4 regions of the Megasphaera elsdenii DSM 20460 genome follow, and region 4 is predicted to be linked to each of the others. Evidence: riboswitches for the same ligand, from Rfam matches in the RefSeq annotation. Region 4 holds a riboswitch; each other region holds the start of a gene.
What was found. Region 4 has a riboswitch for S-adenosylmethionine ahead of C6362_RS09930 (methionine ABC transporter ATP-binding protein). Riboswitches for the same ligand answer to the same signal wherever they lie in the genome.
Positions count from the first base shown of each region.

Region 1: another riboswitch for S-adenosylmethionine. It lies ahead of metK (methionine adenosyltransferase); the one in region 4 lies ahead of C6362_RS09930 (methionine ABC transporter ATP-binding protein).
Region 2: another riboswitch for S-adenosylmethionine. It lies ahead of C6362_RS05120 (MetQ/NlpA family ABC transporter substrate-binding protein); the one in region 4 lies ahead of C6362_RS09930 (methionine ABC transporter ATP-binding protein).
Region 3: another riboswitch for S-adenosylmethionine. It lies ahead of C6362_RS05880 (RNA-guided endonuclease InsQ/TnpB family protein); the one in region 4 lies ahead of C6362_RS09930 (methionine ABC transporter ATP-binding protein).

Region 1 is NZ_CP027570.1:2,197,315-2,201,400, reverse strand. Features, by position in the region: gene priA (replication restart helicase PriA) at 1-899, opposite strand, end outside; gene metK (methionine adenosyltransferase) at 1,042-2,232, opposite strand; SAM riboswitch class I at 2,292-2,392, opposite strand; gene C6362_RS10405 (hypothetical protein) at 2,532-3,794, shown strand; gene coaBC (bifunctional phosphopantothenoylcysteine decarboxylase/phosphopantothenate--cysteine ligase CoaBC) at 3,940-4,086, opposite strand, start outside.
Region 2 is NZ_CP027570.1:1,096,087-1,100,172, forward strand. Features, by position in the region: gene C6362_RS05110 (AEC family transporter) at 1-120, opposite strand, end outside; gene C6362_RS05115 (3'-5' exonuclease) at 131-796, opposite strand; gene C6362_RS05120 (MetQ/NlpA family ABC transporter substrate-binding protein) at 938-1,762, opposite strand; SAM riboswitch class I at 1,851-1,949, opposite strand; gene C6362_RS05125 (MFS transporter) at 2,216-3,364, shown strand; gene C6362_RS05130 (FAD-binding oxidoreductase) at 3,470-4,086, opposite strand, start outside.
Region 3 is NZ_CP027570.1:1,253,749-1,257,834, forward strand. Features, by position in the region: gene metF (methylenetetrahydrofolate reductase [NAD(P)H]) at 1-363, opposite strand, end outside; gene C6362_RS05875 (MetQ/NlpA family ABC transporter substrate-binding protein) at 562-1,392, opposite strand; gene C6362_RS05880 (RNA-guided endonuclease InsQ/TnpB family protein) at 1,535-2,791, opposite strand; SAM riboswitch class I at 2,998-3,091, opposite strand; gene C6362_RS05885 (MetQ/NlpA family ABC transporter substrate-binding protein) at 3,223-4,056, shown strand.
Region 4 is NZ_CP027570.1:2,086,440-2,090,525, forward strand. Features, by position in the region: gene C6362_RS09920 (dihydroorotate dehydrogenase) at 1-711, shown strand, start outside; gene C6362_RS09925 (methionine ABC transporter permease) at 885-1,538, opposite strand; gene C6362_RS09930 (methionine ABC transporter ATP-binding protein) at 1,519-2,562, opposite strand; SAM riboswitch class I at 2,650-2,747, opposite strand; gene C6362_RS09935 (aminopeptidase) at 2,807-4,039, opposite strand; gene C6362_RS09940 (MATE family efflux transporter) at 4,044-4,086, opposite strand, start outside.

The sequences.
Region 1 (4,086 bases), 110 kb from region 4:
AGGGCCTGGCTGGTTAACTGCATGTAGATTTCTGTCTTGCCGCTGCTGGTGATACCGTGGAGGACGTAGGTTTTACCATGCTCATCGCTTCCGATAACCTTTAATGCCTGCTGCTGTTCCGCTGTCAGGGAAAAAGCTTCGTCCCGGGCAAGGCTCGGCAAGACATTCGTCGTCCTGGCCGGCCGCTGGCTCCAGCAGGCCAATCCCGTCGCACAGAGGCGGCGCATGAGATTGCGGCTGTAGCCTTGTCCCTGCCAATAAGAGACAGGGCCTTCGCCCTTGGCTTTCAAGGCCTGGAGCAGTTCCTGCTGGCGGCGACGGCCATGGAGAATAGCTTCCGTATCGTCGGCAGCAAAAGAAAGCCAGTCTTCCATCTTGTCGGCAATCTGGTTCTTATAACAAATCCGGCTGGTCAGGACCTGGCTGGCCAAAGCCTTCTCGACGAGGTCTTGGCCGAACCGGCGGCTCAGTGCGCCTTTTTCACAGCGCCCTTTTCCGGCCACATAGGTTTGTAGCCGCGCTTCGTCCGCTGTCTGCGGCTGGGCCGGTCCGGCCGATACGACATCGCGGCGGACCAGTCCTTTCTTATCGATCATGAACAGGCGCAGGGCATCGGACAAGTTGCAGACGTAGTAATCGCGGATCCAAAGGGCCGTGCGGATCATCTCTTCCTGGAAGCCGGTCTGCGTCGAGAGCAGGCCTTCAATGGGCTTCAGCGTGAAATCAGCCGGCTCCGCCAGGTGTTCCTGCAGGGCGACGACGATGCCTTCTTCCCGGCGATGACCGAAAGGCACGAGGACGCGGCTGCCGACGCGGACAGCCATCCCCTCGGGGACGATATAGGAAAAGGTCTGCTGCAGCCGCTTCGCCGTCGTATTGATGATGATTTCAGCAAACAAAGAAACACCTCCGTAGTTCGTGGTTTGTGGTTCGTAGGGGCCGTCCTGTCAAGGCGGCCCGCAAACAATGACACTTAAAAAGGGACCGCGCAGTGATGCGACAGTCCCCTTTTTTTGGATGTTCAGTTTATCGAACCGCCTCTTATAAGCCGGCTTCTTTGCGGAGCGTATCGGCTTTGTCTGTCTTTTCCCAAGGCAGGTCGAGGTCGTTGCGGCCGAAGTGGCCATAGGCAGCGGTCTGTTTGTAAATCGGGCGCTGCAAGTCGAGCATGGCGATGATGCCAGCCGGACGAAGGTCGAAGTTCTTTTCAATGAGTTCGACGATCTTTTCGTTCGGGACTTTGCCCGTGCCGAAGGTTTCGACGTGGATGGAAACCGGGCGGGCTACGCCGATGGCATAAGCCAGCTGGATTTCGCATTTGTCAGCCAAGCCGGCAGCGACGACGTTCTTGGCGACGTAACGAGCTGCATAGGCAGCCGAACGGTCGACTTTTGTGGGGTCCTTGCCAGAGAAAGCACCGCCGCCATGACGAGCCATGCCGCCATAGGTATCGACGATGATCTTGCGGCCCGTGAGGCCCGAGTCGCCCTGGGGACCGCCGATGACGAAGCGGCCTGTCGGGTTGATGAAGAGTTTCGTCTTGTCGTCGAACAAGCCTTCCGGAAGTTCCGGTTTGATGACGAATTCGAGGAGATCGCTTTCAATCTGTTCGCGGCTGACTTCCGGGCTGTGCTGTGCCGAAATGACGATGGTGTCGATGCGGACGGGTTTGCCGTCTTCATATTCGACAGTGACCTGAGTCTTGCCATCGGGACGGAGATACGGCAAGGTACCGTCTTTGCGGACCTTTGCCAGGCGGCGGGCCAAACGGTGTGCCAAAGAAATAGGCAGCGGCATGTAGTCGTCCGTTTCGTTGGAAGCATAGCCGAACATCATGCCCTGGTCGCCAGCGCCGATGGTATCGAACTTATCTGTATTGCCTTCCTTCTTTTCCAAGGCGTCATCGACGCCCATGGCGATATCCGGAGACTGTTCGTCCAAGGAGACGAGGACGCCGCAGGTATCGCAGTCAAAGCCGTATTTAGCGCGGGTATAACCGATATCGCGGATCGTTTCGCGGACGATGTGCGGAATATCGACGTAGCACGTCGTAGAGATTTCGCCGACGACGTGTACCATGCCGGTCGTTACCAAGGTTTCGCAGGCAACGCGGGCGTTTTTATCTTTTGCAAGAATGGCATCCAAAATGCTGTCCGAAATCTGGTCGGCCATTTTATCGGGATGGCCTTCGGTGACGGATTCGGATGTAAAGAATTCACGATTTTTAGCCATGAGTGATCCTCCTTAAAAAAAATTCCCCTCATCCATGACTTCATGAGAGGGGCTTCTAATCCCCATCTGCCAGTATATCACTGCTGGAATTAGCACCTTTCATAGCTGAAGGTTGCTGCGACATCACAGGGCCAGTCCCTCCGTCGTCTCTTGATGGTTCTTTATTTGTTTTGCTCATCCATTATAATTCAAGTCTGCCTATTTTGCAAGTATTTTTTATGTCCAAAAAACATTGTCTACTAGACGCCTCCCTACAGGCAGGGGTATAATGTCTACAGAAGATAGAAAGGATGATAGATATGACCAAATTGCGGCCTAGAGATATATTCTTCAACGACCCTTATTTTGATTATGCCACCTGCAGCAAACCCGGCGACCTGCGGCTGGCCAAACGAGTCGAAGTATTCGGCAAGTGGTATAAGACCCCAAACCTGGTGACGACCCTCCTGTCCCAGGAACGGCTGACCTTCAGCCGCTACACCGGCACGAACAAGGAAGACGCCCTGGTCCTGCGGATCTACGAACGGACGGCAGACCGGCTGCTCATCAATACGTATTATACGTCCCAACAAAACCCGGAAGAAATCTACGCCGGCACGATTCACCTCGAACGCTACGACATGGCGCAGACCATGGAATCCTTTTCCTATATGGGCATCATCGACCTGCTCATGCTCCAGACGGACAGCCAGATTCTTGAGCTGACCAACGTCTTTGAAGATGTACAGATGGCCAAGCACGCTGTGGCCCACGCCCTGGGCATTTATCTCATGGCCATCTGCGACCAGCCCTGGTCTGACGAAGCCGTCACAGGCGGCCAGGAAACGCCGGCCATGATGATGGGCAAGGAAAAAGAAGAACTTCAGCAGCTGCGGGAGGAAAAGGCCCAGATGGACGCCGATAAGGAAGAGCTCCTGCGCCTGCGCCTGGAAGCAAAAAACCGTACGACGGTCCTGGCCGAACTGGAACGGCTGCGCCAGGAATTAGAAAGCGAACGGGCCGGCCGCGAACAGGAGCGCAAGCAATATGAAGACCGCATCCGCAAGCAGGAACAGTATATCGAAAAGATCAAGGAAACGGCATCCGGCCAAATCGCCGAACTCCTGGCCCTGCGCAAGGAACTCAACAAGCGTCAGGTACGGCCGGACCTTTCCAGCGGACAGGCGCACCGGAAAGTGACGCCTCAGGAAGCGTCTCGGTCGGCCCGGGAGCCGGAAGACCGCGGCCTGGACCTGCCTTCCTTCATGACCCAGCGCGACTATACGCGTCAGCTCGACCGCTTCCTCACGGGGCGCCAGCTTGCCCTGGCCGGCGGCGACCCAGACTGGCAGCGCCGCATCCAGCGCCGTTTTGGTGCTATTCTCCTCATCAGCGGCCAGCCAGGGGATGACCGGCTGCTGAAAGAATCGGCCCTCTTAGTCGTCAATATGGAAGATGGCAAGACGCCCCTCGTCCGCTGGGCCATTACGGAAGCCAAAGAAAAAGGCTGCCCCATCCTCTCCATCGGCCCGACCAACCTCAACGGCTTCGCCAAAGCCATCGTAGGGCGGGTTAGTGGTTAGTGGCTCGTGGTTCGTGGCGGGCCGCCCTTTGGGACGGCCCCTACAACATTAAAACCATCTGCTAACCCCTAACTACTAGCCACTAGCCACTAAAAAGGACTGTCGCATATGCGACAGTCCTTTTTCTGCAACCTACAAACTCTCATCAACCCTGTTTTTTCGCCATGATAGCCGCAGCGCGGGCTACGATGATGGCAGCGAGTTCGTCTTTATCCATTTTATCTAATTTTTCCATAGAGCCGTCCGGGAAAAGCAAGGTGGCGATGTTCGTCGTCCCTTTGAAGCCGGCCCC
Region 2 (4,086 bases), 990 kb from region 4:
GATGAGCCAGTTCGACTGTTCCGGCGTCAGCCAGCGCCGCTGTTTGGCGGCATAGCCAGCTAGCATGGGCAGGATGATGTCTGTAAAAATATAAATCATCCGGAGTGTCGTATCTTCCATGGTGTCCTCTTTACTTGCGGGCAGCGCGGAAGGCGTCGGCCAGGGAGAAGGTCAGCGGTTCTGCCGGCTTGGTGGCGTCGATGATAGGCTGCATGATGTCGCGAAACTCTTCTTTCTTCTTTGATAAGACATAGAGCTTGGATGTGTTGCGGGCGTCCCAGAGGGCGTCGTGCATCTGGCCGTCGAAGGTTTCGCCCAGGGTACTGACGGCCTTGTCCAGGGAAATGACTTTGTCCAGGCCCAGGAGATTGCAGTAAATCTGCTGGAAATTCTGCCAGTGGTCGAGCATCCAGCGGACGCGGTCGTCGTGTTCGTCGATTTCCTTGAGGCGGAGTTCGCAGTCCAGTTGGCGCCAGTCGTTTTCGCTCCAGGCGAACATTTCGTAGGCATTGGGGCAGCCTTCGTTGCACCAAGTCAGGAAATGGTCGAAGGCCTGGCGGAAATGGGGCTTCCCGGCCAGCATTTCCATAGTGATTCCCGTCAATTCCTGACAGGTCTGGTTCATGGCTGTCGTATATTCGGGCAGCACATATTCTTTATACGACGAGATTTCCTTCCCGTCTTCGTCTATCTTGACAGCACCGATTTCGATGATTTCACCCTTGCAGATGCGGCGCGCTTCCTTCTGGTCCCGGCCGATAGGGTTCATCTCGAAATCGACAAATACGGCTTTCATAATAAAAAAGTGTCTCCTTTCTGAATCTGATGGACAATCTTTATTATACCATAAGTAAAGGGCTTGTCGCACGTGCGACAAGCCCTTTTGAGATGAATCAGGCGGGCCGCCCTTTGGGCGGCCCCTACGAGTCATGAGCCATTAAAATGCCGGCAGGATAGTTCCCTGGAAGTGTTCTTCGATGAATTTCTTGATCGGTTCCGACTGGTAGATTTCTAAGACTTTCTTGTATGTTTCGTTGTTTTCGTCGCCCTGACGGACTGCCATGACGTTAGCATACGGCGAATCCTTCGATTCGACGAGGATCGAATCCTTCTGCGGATTCAAGCCAGCCGGGATGGCGTAGTTGGTGTTGACGCAAGCCAGGTCCGTGTCGTCGAGGGAACGGGGAATCTGAGCGGCATCGAGTTCGACGAACTGGAGGTTCTTGGGATTTTCTGTGATATCCGTAACCGAAGCGTCGACGGAGTTGCCGTTCTTCAACTTGATCAGGCCGGCCTGCTGGATCAGGAGCAGGGCGCGGGCCCCGTTGGTCGGGTCGTTCGGGATGGTGACTTTGGCACCGTCGGCGACATCTTTGATGTCTTTATATTTGTGCGAGTAAACAGCCATGGGCAGGATGATGGTCTTGCCGATAGACGTGATCTTCAGGCCTTGTTTCTTGACGACGTTGTCCATGTACGGCTGGTGCTGCATGGAGTTCATGTCCAGATCGCCTTCGGCCAGGGCCTTGTTCGGCTGGACATAGTCGTTAAATTCGACGACTTTGATGGTGATACCCTGTTTAGCTGCTTCTTTTGCGACTTCTTCCATGACTTCCGCGTGGGGACCGGCAGTGACGCCCATCTTGATTTCTTTTTTATCACCGGAAGCACCGGAATTGGAAGACGAACCGCAGCCGGCGGCAAAGAGGCACGTCGTCGTGATGAGGACGGCGGCGAAGAGTTTTTTTACTGTTGCATTCATGTAATCATTTCCTTTCTGGATGACGAATATAAGGGCTTGCCGGTCAAAAAGAAAAGCCGTCATACAGATGACGGCTCAATTTGCGATTCGTTCATCTGCCGGTATATACCGCTGGACTTGGCACCTATCCCGATAGGGGGTTGCCGCAGCGTCATCGGGCCATTCCCTCGACTGCTCTTGATGAAAGACAATGTTTTGTTGTTGGTGTACATGTTATCACCTGGCGGGGAATCTGTCAAGAAATTTTTGACAATCCTGCGCTTCTTGAGAAAAATTTCTTTTTATGTTATAATAAGAAAACTCATCGGAGGCTTATACTCGTATGGTATAGAGCCGGATAAGATGTCACTTCAGTCCTGTAGCGGAGGAAGGGCGTGTACGTAAACACGTTCTTCGATAAAGTTGCAGGCCTGGGTGGTTTCTTATCCGGCTTTTTTGTTGTGAGGTGATGGAATGCTGAATAAACGAGATATCCTTTGGCAGATTTACAGTGCCAAAGCCTTTTACTTCCTTGGCGGCTTCGGTTTTACATCATGGGCATCGCTCATTCCTTTCCTGAAGCGGAAATTGCAGATTCCCGACGACCATCTGGGCTTTCTTTTGCTGGCCGTCGGCTTGGGAGCCCTGATCATGATGATGCTGGCCGGCTCTATTGCCGGGCGCTTAGGCTGCCGCCGCTCTTTGACTGCTGCCGGCCTGTCCATTGCCGTCGTCTTGAACGTTCTCTGCTATGTGCCGGCTTATACTGCGGCGCTGCTGGTGGCAGTTCTCCTCGGTTCCTCCCTGGGGCTGCTCGATGTCGTCGTCAACATCAACGGCATCTTCATTGAACGGAAAGTCCGCAAGCGCCTCATGTCGGGAATGCAGGCCATGTGGTCTTTGGGGAACTTTGCCGGCGCTGCCTTTTTCGCCCTGCTGCTGCAATTTCGGTTGCCCTGGCAAGGCGTTGCCCTGGCCGGTGCCGTCCTGATTGCCGCCTGTGTCTTCTTCTTTTCGCCCCATCTTCACAGTGAGCGGAATGAAAGCCGTGGCGGCAGCCATTTCGTGCGGCCCAAAGGAACGATTGTCTTCATTGGGCTGATTTGTACGATATCTTTCCTCGTCGAAGGCTCTATCAACGATTGGAGTGGCGTCTTCATGACGACGGAAAAAGGCATCGACATTTCCCAATCCGGCCTGGGTCTGACCCTGTTCACGGCTTCGGCCTTCCTGTCCCGCCTGACTGGTGATTCCCTGACCATGCATATCGGGCCGCGGCGTCTCCTGGCTTTTTCCCTGCCCATCGCCTTTGTCGGCTTTTTGGGAATCCTGCTCATCAGCGGCGGCCCGTTACTGTTCGCGTCATACGTCCTCATCGGTATCGGCTGCGCCAACACGGTCCCCGTTTTTTACTCCCTCTTGGGGACGCAAAAAGAAATGCCCATCGCCGATGCCGTCGCCGCAGTCAGTACCATCGGCTACGTCGGCATCCTCCTGGCACCGGCCGTACTGGGCTTCATCGGCCGTGTCTTCAGCCTGACCATTTCCTTTACCCTGGTCACAGTCCTCTTAATCATCATGACCGTCATGGCCATGCGGCTGTTGGGGAAGTTTGAGGTTTGAGGTTTGATGTTTGAAGTTTGATGTAAGTAGGGATAAATTTGAAACCATCACGTCAAACATCAAACGTCAAACTAAAAAAGCCTGCCGCAGGGGCAGGCTTTTTTCTTACGCATCAATCACTTTCCCCGGATTGAGGATGTCTTTCGGGTCCATGGCCCGCTTGATGGTTTTCATGATTTTCAGTTCGCCTTTTGGTGTGAACTGTTCCATGTATTTTAATTTCTTGGCTCCGATGCCGTGTTCGCCGGCCAGGCGGCCGCCGACGCTGTAGGCATAGGCGTAGACTTGCTGATGGAATTCTTCGACGTTCTTTTCCCATTCTTCGTCGCTCATGTCCATCTTGCAGAGGACGATGTGCAGGTTGCCGTCGCCGATGTGGGCATTGATCTTGACTTCAAAGGGATAGTCCTTGCCGATATCCATAATCTTTTCGATGGTTCCGGCAATTTTATGGACCGGCACGACGACGTCGTCTGTGAGGAAGACCTTGCTTTGCAGTTCAACCGAGGTCTGGCAGTTGCGGCGCATGTTCCAGACGCGGTCATCCGCTTCCAGGACTTCGGCGGCGCCTGATTCTTCACAGATCGTGCAGACGGCGTCCATCTTGGTGTCCAGTTCATCTTCGTGGAAGGTTTCGACGGTGATGATGACGTAGATACCGTCGTCGTAGTGGGGCATATCCTTGTAATGGCAGTAGTCTGCACAGCCGCGGACGTAGGAAT
Region 3 (4,086 bases), 830 kb from region 4:
GGCGTGTTCGAAGTCGTGCGCCCGTTCGCGGCCCGGGACTTCATCGCCACGCAGGGCCAGGATGTTTTCGATGCCGGCTTCTTTCAGTTCTTTCAGGTCCTGCAAGGCTGCTTCTTTCGTCAGGTAGATGCAGGGCATGTGAGCGGCTGTTTCGCAGCCCAGGGCTTTGATGCGGCTGGCGACTTCGACCGTGCGGTTGCCGCCGGTACCGCCGGCGCCGCAGGTGACGCTGATGAAGTCCGGATGGAGTTTGCTCAGTTCTTCCAGCGTCGGATAGACCGTTTCGATGGGAATATCCTTCTTCGGCGGAAAGACTTCAAAAGAAAAGACCGTTTTTTTGGCAAAAAGCTCGTTCGTATGCATATATTGTTTCCCCCTTGATTTTACAGAATTCCGTGGACTGCATGATGAAAAGCAACCCCTCAGTCAGCTGCGCTGACAGCTCCCCTATTAGGGGAGCCTTCCAGACAATAATCATTGTAAACAAAAGGACCGCCGCGAGCGCGACAGCCCTTTTCGGATACTTTCATTATATGGGATAACGAAGTCAATGTCCAGCTGTTAGAAGCTCGGCAGGATAGCACCCTGGTATTTGTCTTCGATGAATTTCTTGATTTCCGGAGACTGGAGGGCTTTGACGAGTTTCTGGATTTCCGGACGGTTTTCATCACCTTCGCGGATGACGAGGACGTTGGCATACGGCGAATCCTTCGGTTCCAGGAAGAGCGCGTCTTTCAGCGGATTGAGACCGGCTTCCATAGCAAAGTTGGTATTGATCAAGGCGATGTCTACGTCATCGATGGAACGGGGAATCTGAGCGGCTTCGAGTTCGACGAACTGGAGGTGTTTATCGTTCTTTTCGACGTCCTGTACGGTCGACGTGATGTTACCGCCATCTTTCAAGCCGATGAGGCCGGCACTCTGCAAGATGAGGAGGGCGCGGCCGCCGTTGGTCGGGTCATTGGGGATGGCGACTTTGGCGCCGTCAGCGACGTCTTTCAAGTCCTTGACTTTATGGGAATAAATGCCCATTGGTTCGACGTGGATCTTAGCGATGGCTTTCAATTTTGTGCCGTGTTCGCTATTGAATTTGTCGAGGTACGGTGAATGCTGGAAGAAGTTGGCGTCGATTTCCTTATCGTTCAGGGCCAGGTTCGGTTTGACATAGTCCGTGAATTCGACGACTTTCAGGTCGACCCCTTCTTTGGCCAGGAGCGGTTTGACTTCATTCAGGATTTCACCGTGCGGTACGGGCGTGGCGCCGACGGTGACTGTCGTGTTCTTGGAAGACGAGCCGCTGGAAGCGGAATCACTGCCGCAGCCGGCAGCCAGGACGGCGATGGCCAGCAGGGCTGAAGCGGCGAGAATGGAAAGTTTCTTGAGATTTTTCATAAAGATTCCTCCTAATGATGTAGTATAGACTTTTCTGTTCCGTCATTATCCTTGAACCTCTCCCGCTTATAGAAGCGGGAGATTCTTGAGAAATTTGATACATGGACTAACGCCTGACAGCCTATTCCAAAGGAGTTAGCTGTCAGGATATCCTTATTCTCAAAGGGCTGTCCAAAAGCCCCTTACACAGTCCCTCGAAATCGAAGTTCTGCTTACTTTTACGGAGTATGTTGTATGCTCCATTCACATCCGCGTTGGCCATCCTGCCATCGGCGAACTGGTACAAGCCACGGTGGATACGCTTCCCACTGAACGTGCCAGTATACGGCTGTTCAGGATTATAGACAGGAATATCGTCTAAATCCAAGCAACTTGCTTGAGAAGTGTAAGATTCTTCCTGTTCGATATATCGCATACCGTAACGCTCGCAAAGTCCTTCCAGTGTTTCACGCAGATTACCGAAACTGATTTGCGTAAACTGCTGGTTGGTTATCCTACCCAGGTCGATACTACGTTTAAAGTCACCGTTATAACCACAGACGATGGTTCCGATACGGTGTTCGATACAGTAGTTGATGATATAGCGGGCAACCTTGCGGAGGTAGTCCTGTGTCCGATTATTACGTTTTCTTGCTAAGGCATAGAGCCTGTGCGTTTTCTTCTGTCCTTGTTTGTCGGCAATCCCCTGATAGTAGGCTTTCTGCTTGTTCCAATACTGGTTGATTGATTTAAGTTTACGCCCGTCCATGATGAACGCCGTCCCGGTGTTGGTCACGCAAGTTGCCAGATTTTCAAGACCGATGTCGATAGCAAGGACATTGTCCGGTGAAACGTCTTGAGGTTCTTTCTCCTGAAGATAGTAATACTGGATTTTGAAGTATCTGCCATTATATATGGGACAGATACGGACTTCCTTGATGGTTTTCTCTTTCAGTCTTGCAGGGAAAGGGATTTTGATTGGCTTACGGCCATGCCGTTTAGAAAATCCCCGACTCATGGGGATCGTCAAGAATCCATCTTTTACGTTTATGGCGTTCGTGGAGAGAATCAGGTTGAACATGCCGCCTTTTTCCCGATAGTGAGGCATTTTGATGTCCTTGAAGCGATATTCTCCTGATTTTGCCTTTTTTATGAGATTGAAGAATGACTTGAAACTGCGGTCAGCCACCTTCAATATCTGCTGAGACACGCCAGCCTGCAACAGACCGTAGTTTTCGTTTTCCTTGCAGACATGGTAATTTTCTTCGTATTTCAAGAACTTCTTCTCTTGGAAATAGTATTGCCTGATGTTGTAGAGAGCCACGTTGTAGAGGTTGTTGCTGTATTGGCACATCTCCCGCAGCATGGCATATTCTTCTTTGGAAAGATTTCTGATGACATTTGATTGAGTAAGATACACATTTTTCACCTCCTTTTTTATTATATGATTATTATGTGGGAAATAGTGATGATTTTTAAGATGAGTTACAGCGTTTTTGTGCTTTTTACGGGCCTTGGACCCACTCAAGCACCGCCATTCATCCCCCACCTAAGAGGTGGGAGTCTTCTGGCGGGAAAAGATAAAAAAGACCTCTTTCCGAAAGAGAAAGAGGTTTGATGGCTGATTCTTTATCTCTCGGAATAATCCGCAGGAATTGGCACCGTCGTTATCGGTTGCCGGGCTTCATAGGGCCAGTCCCTCCACCACTCTGGATAAATGTCGTTCTAAAGTTGTCTTGATTCTTAGTTTATCATGGATAGGCTATTTGTCAAGGTCTATCTTAAGGGCATTGACAAAACTATACTAAAAGCGTAGTATTTAGACAACAATCTAAAGAGGGGGAATCAGTTATGATTCAATGGAAAAAGAAATTTTTACCGCTTGCCTTATTAGCCGTATTGGCTGTCGGCCTTGCCGGTTGCGGCGGTCAGGGGGATAATGGCCAGAGTGCCGGCAGCAGCGACAAGGAAATCAAGATCGGAGCCACAGCGGGTCCTCATGCTGAAGTCGTCGAAGCCGTGGCTAAGGAAGCAGAAAAACAGGGGATTCACATCAAAGTCGTCGAATTTTCCGACTACATTACGCCGGACAAGGCCCTGGCTGATGGAGATATTGACTTGGTCAGCTACCAGCATAAGCCATTCCTGGATAATTTCAATAAGCAGAATGGTACGGATTTAGTACCTATTGGCAACACGATCCTCATGCGCATGGGGATTTACAGCGATAAATATAAGAGTGTCGACGCTTTGCCCGACGGAGCTGTCATTGCTATCCCCAATGACCCGACTAACGGCGGCCGCGGCTTGGCGCTCCTTCAGCGCGCAGGGCTGCTGAAACTTAAAGAGGGCGTAGGATTCAAGGCTACGCCGGCTGATGTCGTCGATAATCCCAAGCATTTCCAGTTCAAAGAAATCGAAGCGGCCCAGCTGCCGCGCAGCCTCGGTGACGTCGATGCGGCTGTCATTACTATGAACTACGTCATGAGCGCCGGCCTTAACGTCAAGGAACAGGGCATCTTCTTGGAACCGAAAGACGAACCGCTGGCCGTCATGGTCCTGGCTGTCCGAGCTCAAGATAAGGATAATCCGACATACAAGAAGATTGCTGAAATCTTCCATTCCGATGGCGTCAAGAAATTCATTGCCGACAAGTACAACGGTACGATTGAACCGGCTGAATAAGCGGTGTAAGGCTTGACAATGAGCGCCTGA
Region 4 (4,086 bases):
TGCATCGGCCTGGAAAATCCGGGCGTAGCAGTCTTTAAGCGGGACATCCTGCCCAAGGTCCGTAAGGCCTGCCAGACGCCGCTCATCGTCAATATTTCGGCCGGTACTGCCGAAGAGTACGGCGAATTGGCAGCCCAGCTCGACGTCGATGGTGTGGCCGCCCTGGAAGTCAATATTTCCTGCCCCAATGTCAAAGAAGGGGGCATCGTCTTCGGGACCCAGCCGGAAGCGGCCGCTGCAGTCACGCGCAGCGTCAAGGACCATACGAAGAAACCGGTCATCGTCAAGTTGTCGCCGAACGTCACGGATATTACGGTCATGGCTAAAGCCGTCGAAGCGGCTGGTGCCGACGCCGTATCGCTCATCAATACCCTGACGGGCATGGCCATCGACATCAAGAGCCGCCGCCCCCTGTTGGGCAACATCACAGGCGGCCTGTCCGGCCCGGCTGTGAAACCCATTGCCCTGCGCATGGTATGGCAGACGGCTCAGGCCGTATCCATCCCCATCCTCGGCCTGGGCGGTATCACGACTTGGCAGGACGCCGTCGAATTTATGCTGGCCGGTGCCAGCGCCGTCGCCGTCGGGGCCCATAACTTCGTGGACCCCAGAGCCGTAGAAACCATCGCCGAAGGCCTGGACCAGTATTGTAAGGACGAAGGCATCGAACACATCCAGGATATTGTAGGGGCATTGGAGATTCGTAGTTAGTGGTTCGTGGTTTGTAGGGGCCGTCCCAAGGGGCGCCCCGTTGTGGGAATCCCATTCACGAACCCGTCGGGTATATGTAAGACTCCCGTGACCCATTGTCATGAGCGGGCCGCCCTCCGGGACGGCCCCTACAGAAAAAGGGCTTGTCGCATACGCGACAAGCCCTTTTTCTATCATTTCTTATTCTTTTTTCTCGATGCGAAGTCGCCGCCGGCCTGGATGACGTTGACGACGACGATGAGGATGATGATCGTCGCCAGCATGACGTCGGGACGGAATCGCTGGTAACCGTAGCGGATGGCGATATCCCCGAGGCCGCCACCGCCGATGGCGCCGGCCATGGCCGATGCCCCGATGAGGTTGACGATGAGGACGGTGATGTTATTGATGATCGTCGGCAGGGCTTCCGGGATAAGGACCTTGCGGATGATCTGGAAGGGCGTAGCCCCCATGGATTCGGCCGCTTCGACGAGGCCGAAATCGACGTCGCGGATGGACGTTTCGACGAGACGGCTCAGGAAGGGGATGGCGACGATGGTCAAGGGGACGCAGGCTGCCGTCGTACCGATGGACGTGCCGGCAATGAGGCGCGTCAGCGGGATGATGGCGACCATGAGGATGATGAACGGAATGGAACGGATGATGTTGACGATGGTTCCAAGAATCTGATTGATGAAGCGGTTTTCCAGGATATGGCCTTTGCTGGTCGTGACCAGGGTGATACCCAGGGGAATACCGATGATGCCGCCGATGATCGTGGCGACAGCGACCATATAGAATGTTTCTTGAATGCCTTGGAGCATTAACTTAATTATTTCTTGGGACATAACCTAAAACCTCACTTCCAATCGGTAATGTTTTGATATACGAGAATGCCTTGGCCTGTGTTTCCATATCGCCCATGATGACGACGATGAGGTAGCCGAAGGGTTCATCCTGGATATAGTCGATGTTGCCATAGAGGACGCTGACTTCGACGTTGAACTTGCGGACGACGTCGGCGACGACGGGATCGTTGGTGGCAGCGCCTTTGAAGCGCAGGCGGACGAGCATGTTGCGGTCCGGTGCAGGCTGATTGGTGACGCCCAGGTTCTTGATGCCTGCCGGCAGTTCCATGTTGATGATGGACGTGACGAAGTCTTTCATCGTCTGGGACTGAGGATTGGTGAAGATGTCGACGACGCGGCCCATTTCCTTGATGACGCCGCTTTCGATGACGGCGACGCGATGGCAGATTTCCTTGACGACGGCCATTTCATGGGTGATGACGACGATGGTGATGCCCAGGCGCTTGTTGATGTCCTGGAGCAGTTCCAGGATGGATTTCGTTGTCTGCGGGTCCAAGGCCGATGTGGCTTCGTCGCAGAGCAGGATCTTCGGGTCGCTGGCCAGGGCGCGGGCAATGCCGACACGCTGTTTCTGGCCACCCGAGAGCTGGGACGGGTAATTGCCGGCCCGGTCGCTGAGGCCGACCAGGTCCAGAAGAGATGCGACTTTCTTTTCGATGACGTCTTTCGAGGCCCCAATCAGTTCCAGCGGGAAGGCAATGTTTTCGGCAACCGTACGGGATGATAACAGATTGAAATGCTGGAAAATCATGCCGATGTTCTTGCGTTCTGCCCGCAACTGGGATTCACTCATCTTGGTCAGGTCCTTGTCGTCGATGATGACCTGGCCGCTCGTCGGCTTCTCTAACATATTGATGCAGCGGACCAGCGTCGATTTGCCGGCGCCGCTCTTGCCGATGATACCGAAGATTTCGCCGTCTTCGATGGTCAGGTTGATGCCTTTCAGGGCCTGGACCTGAGCCGAGCCGCCGTAGGTCTTGGTAATATTTTTCAGTGTAATCACAATATCAACTCCTTAAAATAGGCGTAACTAGGGAAAAACAACAACAAAAAAGGCCGTCATGCAGATGACGGCCGTATATACGGTTTCATTTCATCTGTCGGAATGTTCCGTTGGAATTGGCACCTTCCCGATAGGGGGTTGCCGCAGCGTCATCGGGCCAGTCCCTCAGCTGCTCTGGATGAAGGGTATATGGTTGTTGCGTCTTATAATAGCACGGATGGCCGGGCTTGTCAATGGAAAATCGTTATTGTGCCCAGTCGCCATGGGTAAAGACCGGCACCGTCGTGCCGTCTGCCTTGGTCCCGGTGATGGTCAGGTCCGGCGAACCGACCATGAAATCGACGTGGATCATGGAATCGTTGAGACCGGCTGCGGCGATGGCGTCTTTGTCCATATCGGCGCCGCCAGCCAGGCAGGTCGGATACGATGCGCCCAGGGCCAGGTGGCACGAGGCGTTTTCGTCGAAGAGCGTTTCATAGAAGAGGATGCCCGACAGGGAAATGGGGGAATGGTAAGGGATGAGGGCCACTTCGCCGAGGCGGCAGGCGCCTTCGTCGATGGCGATGAGTTTCTTCAGGACGTCTTCACCCGTTTCGGCGGCTGCGGCGACGACTTTGCCGTCTTTGAAGGTCAGGTGGAACTTGTCGATGAGGTTGCCGTTATAGACCAGGGGCTTGGTGCTGTAGACCGTGCCGTTGACGGCGTCGGCCTTAGGCGCGGAATAGATTTCTTCCGTCGGGATGTTGGCGTTGAACAGCAGGTGGTCTGCCGTCTCTTCCATTCCGCCCTGCCAGATATGGCCGTCCGGCAGGCCGAGGGTCAGGTCCGTCCCCAGGCTGTTGGTATAATGGAGGCTGGTGAAGTGCTGATCCGTCATCCAGGTCCGGCGTTTCTTCAGCTCTGCCAGATGGGAGTCCCAGTCGGCCAGGGCATCGGCACCGTCGGCGCGGGATGACTGGAGGATTTGCTTCCACAAGGCTTCATAAGCGGCGTCGGCGTCGAGGTCCGGATAGAGGAGCTTGGCCCAGATGGCACTGGGGACAGCGGCGACGAGCCACGTCGTCTTCGAGGCCATCATGCCGTCGATGTATTCCTTGAGGGCTTCGTTCTGGGCCTTCTGCTGGGCGAAGATCTTCTTAGTGTCGATGCCGTCCATGAGATACGGGTTGGCCGAGATGAGGCTGAGGAAGGCCGCTTTCTTATGGTAGTAATAGAGACTGAAGTCGCGGCGCCAGTCCGGCAGGGACTCGAAGTACTGCTGGTCTTCGTGTTCGTAGCGCAGGCGGGCCATGGCGTCAGATCGCCAGTTGCAGACGACCTGGGCGGCGCCGGCCGTATAGGCCTCTTTTGTCAAGAGGGCGACGAAGTCGTGCGATTCGACAGGGGCGTTGATGACCAGGGTCTGGCCTTGCTGCAGGTTCAGGCCCTTCTGTAAGAGGACGCGGGCATAAGCCGTTAATTGCTGAGTAGTTGGCATAAAATCACTCCTTAGTAGATGGGTATGAGATGGGAACTTTCCAGGCC